DNA from 2 places in the Mesorhizobium sp. M1312 genome. Region 1 is predicted to be linked to the other one. Evidence: predicted binding sites of a transcription regulator. Region 1 holds the regulator's gene; the other holds the start of a gene.
What was found. Region 1 encodes LexA, which represses DNA repair genes until DNA is damaged. Its sites were predicted from a motif close to TGTTCNNNNTGTGTTCNG; they were not measured.
Positions count from the first base shown of each region.

Region 2: NKH36_RS15335 (helicase-related protein) is a predicted target of LexA. The motif match lies at 2,213-2,230, and genes of this name have one in related genera.

Region 1 covers NZ_JAMYLQ010000004.1:15,234-19,443, forward strand. Annotated here, with positions in the region: gene NKH36_RS07035 (ComEC/Rec2 family competence protein) at 1-1,954, shown strand, start outside; gene lexA (transcriptional repressor LexA) at 1,948-2,685, opposite strand; gene NKH36_RS07045 (molybdopterin molybdotransferase MoeA) at 2,790-3,995, opposite strand; gene moaC (cyclic pyranopterin monophosphate synthase MoaC) at 3,995-4,210, opposite strand, start outside.
Region 2 covers NZ_JAMYLQ010000011.1:99,599-103,808, forward strand. Annotated here, with positions in the region: gene NKH36_RS15325 (FAD-dependent oxidoreductase) at 1-996, opposite strand, end outside; gene NKH36_RS15330 (TetR/AcrR family transcriptional regulator) at 955-1,713, shown strand; gene NKH36_RS15335 (helicase-related protein) at 2,394-4,210, shown strand, end outside.

The DNA.
Region 1 (4,210 bases):
GCAGATGCTCGGTTCGGAAATCCAGACCCAGCTCACCGGCCGTGTCGTTAGGCTCGACCAGATGGCGAACGGCCGGATCAGGCTGACCATCGACGTGATGTCGACCGCCCGGCCGACACTGCGTTATGCGCCGAAAGGTGTCAGGGTTTCGGCACGCAAAATTCCCGCTGAGATGACCGCAGGCTCGGTCGCAACCGGCTATGTGAGGCTTCTGCCTCCGACTGGCCCGGTTAGGCCGGACAGTTATGACTTCTCCTTCGACAGCTATTTCGCCGGTATCGGTGCCAGTGGCTTTTTCCTCGGCAATCCGAAGATCGTCGTTTCCGAAGATGCACCGTTCGCCGCGCGCCTTTCTTCCTCGATCGAAAAGGCGCGCGAAACCATCGCCGACCATATCAGGGACAGCATCGGTGGCGCCGAGGGGGAGATTGCCGCCGCGCTGATCGTCGCCGTGCGTGCCGGCATTCCCGAAGAGATAAACGAATCGATGCGGCGCACCGGCATCTACCACATCATCTCCATTTCCGGCCTGCACATGGCGCTTGTCGCCGGCGCCATCATGGGATTGCTACGCGGCGCACTTGCGCTGTTTCCCGATTTTTCGTCGCGCCGGCCGGTCAAAAAATATGCGGCTGCCGCCGCACTCGTTTCCATCGCTGCCTATCTCATTTTTTCCGGTATCGTGGTCGCGGCTGAGCGCAGCTTCATCATGCTGGCGGTAATGCTTGTCGCCGTGCTGTTCGACCGGGCGGCACTCACCATGCGCAATCTGACGATTTCAGCCATCGCGGTCATCGTCGTGTCGCCGCACGAGGTGGTCGGCCCAAGCTTCCAGATGTCCTTCGCCGCGACCGCTGCTCTCGTGGGCGCCTATGCCGGCTGGTCCGACTATTGTGCCGACAAGGCCACGGCGCCGCTACAGCGACGGTCACCGGTCGCTTTCGTCACGCGGAAACTCGCCGCTGGGACAGGTACCATCGCAATGACCTCCATCATTGCCGGCAGCGCCACCGCGCTCTTTGCCATCTGGCACTTCCAGCGCGTCTCGCCGCTTAGCCTGTTCGCCAATCTGGCCGTCATGCCGATCGTCACGGTCGTCATGTTCCTGGCCGTCGTCAGCGCCTTGGCAATGCCTTTCGGCTTGGATGGGCCTTTCCTCTACATGATGGGCAAAGGGCTGACAGCCATGATTGCAATATCGGGATGGATCTCCGAGCGGTCGCCGATCGATGCAGTCGGACTGATTTCGTTGCAGTCGGTTCTGCTGGTGACGGTCGCCCTGGTCATCGCCACGATGGCGACGACATGGTTGCGGCTTGCGGCACTTCCCTTTGCGCTCGCCGGCCTGCTGACGATTTCCGAGACACGCACCCCCGACGTGCTGATTTCGGAAGATGCGCATCTGGTGGCGCTGCCGATTGGCGGCGGCGAACTTGCCGTCAACCGGGTGCGTTCGAACGAATTCATCACCGACAACTGGAAACATGCGCTGGTTTCAGCGACCATTGTCGAGCCCGAGACATTCGAAAAAGGAGACGTGCGGTTCGACCTCGCCGATCCGGCCGACCTGCCGCCGGGAGCGCCCTTCTACTGCACTGCCGGCCTGTGCCTCGCCCGGCATCCGTCCGGCGCGATCATCGCGCTCGCCGACAACCGTAAAACCGCGCGGCCAGCCTGTGCCTTTGCGGATCTGATCGTCATCGATGATGCCACAGCCTATTACAATCCCTGCCGCAATCCGCTGGTTCTTGTCGTCACCAAACGGCAGCTCGCTCGCATGGGCAGTGCCGCCGTCTTCTTCGATCCGCTATCGGCGACGACGCGCGCAGAAATCCGTTTTGCCGTCAGACAGCCCTATAGGCCCTGGCACGAGCAGCGAAGATTTTCGCGCGAGGCGAGGGGCCTGCCGCCGTACCGCAAGGCCGAGAAGCCCAAAAAGGCCACCACTCAGTAACGCCGGATTAGTCCGACGAGCTTGCCTTGCACCTTGACCCGGTCCGGCCCGAAGATGCGCGTCTCGTAGGCCGGATTGGCGGCTTCCAGTGCGATCGAGGCGCCCTTGCGGCGGAACCGCTTCAGCGTCGCTTCCTCCTCGTCGACCAAGGCGACGATGATCTCGCCAGGCTGGGCGGTGTCGGCGTTGCGGATTATGACCGTGTCGCCGTCGAAAATGCCGGCCTCGATCATCGAATCACCCTTGACCTCCAGCGCGTAGTGCGTGCCGCCGGTGATCATATCCGGTGGTACCGAGATCGAATGCGTCTGGTGCTGGATCGCGTCGATCGGCACACCGGCAGCGATGCGGCCCATCACCGGGATGGAGACGGTGGCAACGACGTCGTCGTCATTGCCGGCCGCGGGCATGCGCGAAGGCGCCGGCTTGATCTGTCGTCCGAGGCTGCCCTGCCCAAGGCTGCCCTGAATGACGCTCGGCGAGAATTTGCGCGCCGCATTGAGGCCGGGCGCGATCGAATCGGGCAGGCGCAGCACCTCCAGCGCACGGGCGCGGTTGGGCAGGCGGCGAATGAAGCCGCGCTCCTCCAGCGCCGTGATCAGCCGATGGATTCCCGACTTGGAGGCGAGGTCGAGCGCTTCCTTCATCTCGTCGAACGAGGGCGGAATGCCGCTTTCCTTCAGCCGCTCGTGGATGAACATCAGCAGTTCGTGTTGTTTGCGTGTCAGCATCGCGACCCCCAACAGAATCAGAAAAACAAACCCAGAACAAACACTATCTGTTCCAGTTGTGTTCCGCAACCGTTTAAAGTTTAATGAAAGTGTTGACGTTTTGTTCAGCGTAGCATCAGCACGCTGCAGGCGACGCCCGTCGCGGCTGGGGGAGCGAATGGCTCGCGCACGATCAGCCCGTTGGCGTCGGCCAGCATTTTGAGCATCGACGAATCCTGGATGCCGAACGGGGTCGCCAGCAGCGTGCCGGCTTCTTCGCTCACCACGGCGCGTACATAGTCCTGCCTGAGATCGTTGGCCGGCATGGCGGCGCCGAGCCGCGCCTGACGCAGGTCCTGCCGAAAAGCGCGGCCGCCGAGCCGCGCAAGCAGCGGCTTCAGAAAGAGCTGCGTGCAGACCAGGCTCGCCACCGGATTGCCGGGCAGGCCGATGCAGCGGATGTCGCCGAGCCGCCCGAACATCAGCGGCTTGCCGGGCCGCATGGCGATTTTCCAGAAATCGAGCGTCATGCCTTCGCCGGTCAGCACGTCATGGACCAGGTCATGGTCGCCGACCGAGGCGCCGCCCAGCGTGACGATGACGTCGGCGCCTGCATCGACCGCTTTTTTCACCAGCGCGGCGATCGCCTCCTTCCGGTCGGGGGCGATGCCGAGATCGAGCGCGCTGGCGCCGACCGAGCGGGCCGCGGCGGCGACGCCATAAGCATTGGACGAGATGATCTGGTCGGGGCCAAGATCGCTGCCCGGCGGCAGCAATTCGTCGCCGGTGGCGATGATTGCGACCAGCGGCCGTTTCACCACGCTGACCTGCGGATGGTTGGCCGACGCCGCCAGCGACAATGCCGCCGGATCAAGCAGGCGGCCTTTCTCCAGCAGCACGTCGCTCTTCGAGAAATCGAGCCCGAGGCGGCGGATGTTGCGGCCTTCAACGGTCGACGCGGTCACTTCGATGCTGCCGCCGCCGAGGTCGCGGACATTCTCCTGGATGACGATGGTGTCGGCGCCTGCCGGAAGCGGCGCGCCGGTGAAGATGCGGACGGCCTGCGCCGGGCCGACTGTTCCGGCAAAGCCGCGTCCGGCCGGCGCTATGCCGATCACCGAAAGTCTTGCGGGCACGGACGCGACATCCTTGGCCCGCGCGGCAAAGCCGTCCATGGCGGACGCGTTGAACGGCGGCTGGGTGCGAAGTGCTATGAGCGGCTCCGCCAGCACGCGGTCGGCGGCGTCCATCAGGGCGACGCTTTCAGCTTGCGAGGGCGCAGCATCTTCAAGCAGACGCTCGAGCGCCTCGGCGACCGGAAGCAGTGCCATTATCGGCCTGCCTCTTGGGCGCCTACCTTGTAGTCGCCGGATTTGCCGCCGGTCTTTTCCACCAGCCTGATGCCCGAAATCACCATGGCGCGGTCGACCGCCTTGGCCATATCGTAGATGGTCAAGCAGGCGACCGAGACGGCGGTCAGCGCTTCCATCTCGACGCCGGTCTTGCCGGTGACGCGGGCCAGCGCCGTGACCTTCAGGCCGGGCAG
Region 2 (4,210 bases), on a different contig from region 1:
AAGCGCCATGTTTGTCATCGTGCCCGCCAGTTCAAGCACCTCTTGGGCCGCCGGGCGCCGCAGCGTTTCGTAGAGGTCGAGCTCCGCTTCCAGGCGCACGCCGTTCACCACGTCGCCAAGCAACTGACCAAGCACGACCGCATCGATGATGCCGGTGTTCATGCCTTGCCCTCCCGCCGGGCTGTGCACGTGAGCGGCATCACCCATGAGGAACAATCGGTCCTTGCGGTACGAGCGGACCAGGCGGTGATGCACGCGAAAACGCGAGCTCCACGACAGCTCGAGCACCCGCGTCCTTTCTTTGGTCGGTCCACGGCTGTCGAGCAGCGCCTGGATATCGGCGATCTCGGGCTTTTCCGGTGCGTCATCCATTGTTGCGACGACCCGGTACGATCCGTCCGGAAGCGGCGCCACCACCACCAGCCCGGCCGGTGCAAAGAACAGCGACACTTCCGTCGGCCCAACCGGCCAGTCGAGACGAACATCGGCGAGTACGAACGAAGCGTCATAGGCCGCGCCATCGAACTCGATGCCGGTCGACCTGCGCACCAGGCTTTGCATGCCGTCGGCACCAACGACATAGCGTGCCGATATCAGTCTCTCGCGGCCGTTCTCGACCACCGTCACGCGCGCTCCGTCAACGTCCTGAACGACCGCTTTGGCCTCGACCGTGCGGTGAATCACGCCGCCCAGGGCCGCGATCCGTTCGGCGAACACCTGCTCGGTCAGGTTCTGAGGCAGCATCATCAGATAAGGATGCCTCGATGGAAGCTTGCTGAAATCGAGCTTGAGCAGCGCCCGATTGCGGTCGCGGAGGGCGAAATCCTGAAGCTTCAGGGCAAGTTCGCTCAGCCGCTGCGTAACGCCGAGAGGCTCCAGCGTTTCCAGCGTCTGCGCGTGGATGACGCCAGCCCGCGAGGTCTGAAGGCCCTGCGCCAACCTGTCGATCAGAACGTGATCGACACCGGCCTGGTGCAGCACGATGGACAGCGCCATGCCGGTCGGGCCGGCGCCGATGATCAGGACTTCCGTTGTATCGGGCAACATTTTTCTCTCCATTTGTCAACGATTGTTGACTTTTTAGCCGCACCCATTGCTTTTGTCAACGGCCGTTGGCATATGAATTTCATGACCGAGAATCAGCCGAAGAAACCCAGCAAATCGGACCGCACGCGCGCCCAAATCCTCGAGGCCGCGAGGCTCCTGTTCGCCGAGCACGGCTATGACGGCGCCTCCATCCGCGACGTCGCAGCGCATGCCTCGATCGATCCGGCCATGGTGATCCGCTATTTCCGCAGCAAGGACGAGCTGTTCGCCCGGGCGGCGGTCGTCGATCTGCAATTGCCGGCACTGCGGGTGATCGACCGAAACACCATCGGCGAAACGCTGATCAGGCGTTTTCTCGAAATCTGGGAAGGCCCGGCCAGCGGTCCTGGCATGGCAATTCTGCTGCGTTCGGCGACGTCGAACGAATTCGCCGCCGAAAAGTTACGTGACGTGTTTGCCAACCAGGTGAGGCCGGTGGTTGCGGCGGTCGCTGACCCCGCCGATGCGGGTCGACGTGCCGGGCTCGTTTCGAGCCAGTTGCTGGGTCTGGCGATGTGCCGATACCTGCTGCGGCTTCCGCCCGTCGTCGCCCTGTCCCACGACGAGATCATCCGGACCGTCGGCCCTACTTTGCAGCGCTATGCCGCGGGCGAGGACGCGCCTTGAACCAGCCGTTCAGCATTTTCGGTCTGGTCCTCGTGTAGCGACTGCGTCGACCGATGGACGTGGCGCCGATCTGTGCCGAAGCGGCACGCAAAGGTTAACGGCAGCCGCGCAGCCTGTGCAAAACCCTGTTCCCCACCTGTGGATTCTCGGTGGAAAACCTGTTCACGACACAACATATTGGGGTGAACAAAACGGGAAATATCCGCCAGCGCCGATTCGTCGCCGTTTCGTTCCGGTTTTGACCGGAAGGTTAACGACAAAGGTCGAAACATCCCTCAAACCGTTAAGGCACGTTAGGAAAGATCAATAATTTCAGAAGGTTAGGTGACGCCTGCCGGCATGCGCCGATCGTTCATCGGCAGATGTTAACGACGCGTCCGCCCTGCATGAATCGGGCCAGTTCGGCGATTCAGCATGTGGTGAGACTTGCTGGTGAAAAACCCAGATGTAGCCGTGAACAAAACCTGAATCAGCACGAGTCAGCGATTCGTAGCTGATTTGTTCCAGACTCGTTCCAACTGTTAAATCAGGACCGGTTGACAACGCCAGACGAGAGCCTTCGAGCTGCCGTCGGAACATTCCGCTTTCGCTTCGCGCCCGAAATCCCTATGTGTCGCTTGTCACGCGCCGCCACGGGGCGCTCCCGACAACGCGAGGCGGAGAGCCTTATTTCCAGGTCGATGAACATCCAGCCGAAACACACTGAACCGCTGATCCTGTCGGGCCGCGACGTGACTGCCGTGCTCGGGCCGACCAACACCGGTAAGACCCATCTCGCCATCGAGCGCATGGTGGCGCATGAAAGCGGCATTATCGGCCTGCCGCTCAGGCTGCTCGCCCGCGAGGTTTATTCACGCGTCTGCGAGAAGGTCGGTGCTCACAAGGTGGCGCTCATTACCGGCGAGGAGAAGATCCAGCCCGACGGCGCCAGATATTCGGTCTGCACCGTGGAAGCCATGCCGCGCGAGACCGACGCCGCCTTCGTTGCTATCGACGAGGTCCAGCTGGCCGGCGATCTCGAGCGCGGCCACATCTTCACCGACCGCATCCTGCATCTGCGCGGCCGCCAGGAGACACTGCTGCTCGGCGCAGCCACCATGCACGGCATCCTCCAGCGGCTGCTGAAGGGCGTGTCGGTGGTGACGCGGCCACGGCTGTCGCATCTCGCCTATGCCGGCTCGAAGAAGCTCACCCGCCTGCCGCGACGCACGGCGATCGTCGCCTTTTCCGCCGATGAGGTCTATGCCATCGCCGAACTGATCCGCCGCCAGCAGGGCGGTGCGGCCGTTGTGCTCGGCGCGCTATCGCCCCGCACCCGCAACGCGCAGGTGGCGCTGTTCCAATCGGGTGATGTCGACTATCTGATCGCCACCGATGCGATCGGTATGGGCCTCAACCTCGATCTCGATCATGTCGCCTTCGCCCAGAACCGCAAGTTCGACGGCTACCAGTACCGCAATCTGACGGCGGCCGAGCTCGGCCAGATCGCCGGCCGCGCCGGCCGGCATTTGCGCGACGGAACCTTCGGCGTCACCGGCCAGGTCGATCCGTTGGACGAGGAACTGGTCAAGAAGATCGAAGCGCATGATTTCGACCCGGTGAAGGTGCTGCAATGGCGCACCGCGCGTTTCGATTTCGCCAACCTCGACGCGCTGAAGCGCTCGATCGAGACCAACGCGCCGGTTGAAGGCCTGACGCGCGCGCTGCCGGCGGTGGATGCCCAGGCGCTCGAGCATTTGTCCCGCGACGAGGACATTCGGGCGCTTGCCACCGACGCCAGGCGCGTGGCGCTGTTGTGGGAGGCCTGCGCCCTTCCCGACTACAGGAAGATCGCACCGGCCCAGCATGCCGACCTGATCGCCTCGATCTATATGGACCTTGCCAGGTATGGCCATGTCGACGAGAATTACATGGCCGAGCAGGTCCGCCGTGCCGACGCCACCGAGGGCGACATCGACACGCTGTCGCACCGGATCGCCCAGATCCGCACATGGACTTTCGTTTCCAACCGGCCCGGCTGGCTGGCCGATCAGGCACACTGGCAGGAAAAGACGCGCGAAATCGAAGACAGATTGTCGGATGCGCTGCATGAGCGGTTGACGAAACGCTTCGTAGACCGCAGGACTTCCGTCCTCATGCGGCGCCTTAGAGAAAATACCATGCCTGAAGCCGAAATCAGTCCAACCGGAACCGTCCTCGTCGAAGGCCATCATGTCGGCGAGTTGCAGGGGTTCCGCTTCACCGCCGACCAGAGCGCCGGCGGCGAGGACGCCAAGGCGGTGCGCACAGCAGCCCAGAAGGCGCTTGCAGCCGAATTTGAGGCGCGGGCCGAACGCTTCGGCGCCTCGGCCAATGGCGACATCGCGCTCGGCTCCGATGGCACGCTGCGCTGGATCGGCGCGCCGATCGGCACGCTGGTCGCAGGCGACGAGCCGTTGAAGCCGCGCCTTGTGCTGCTGGCCGACGAGCAGCTCACCGGACCCGCCCGCGACAAGGT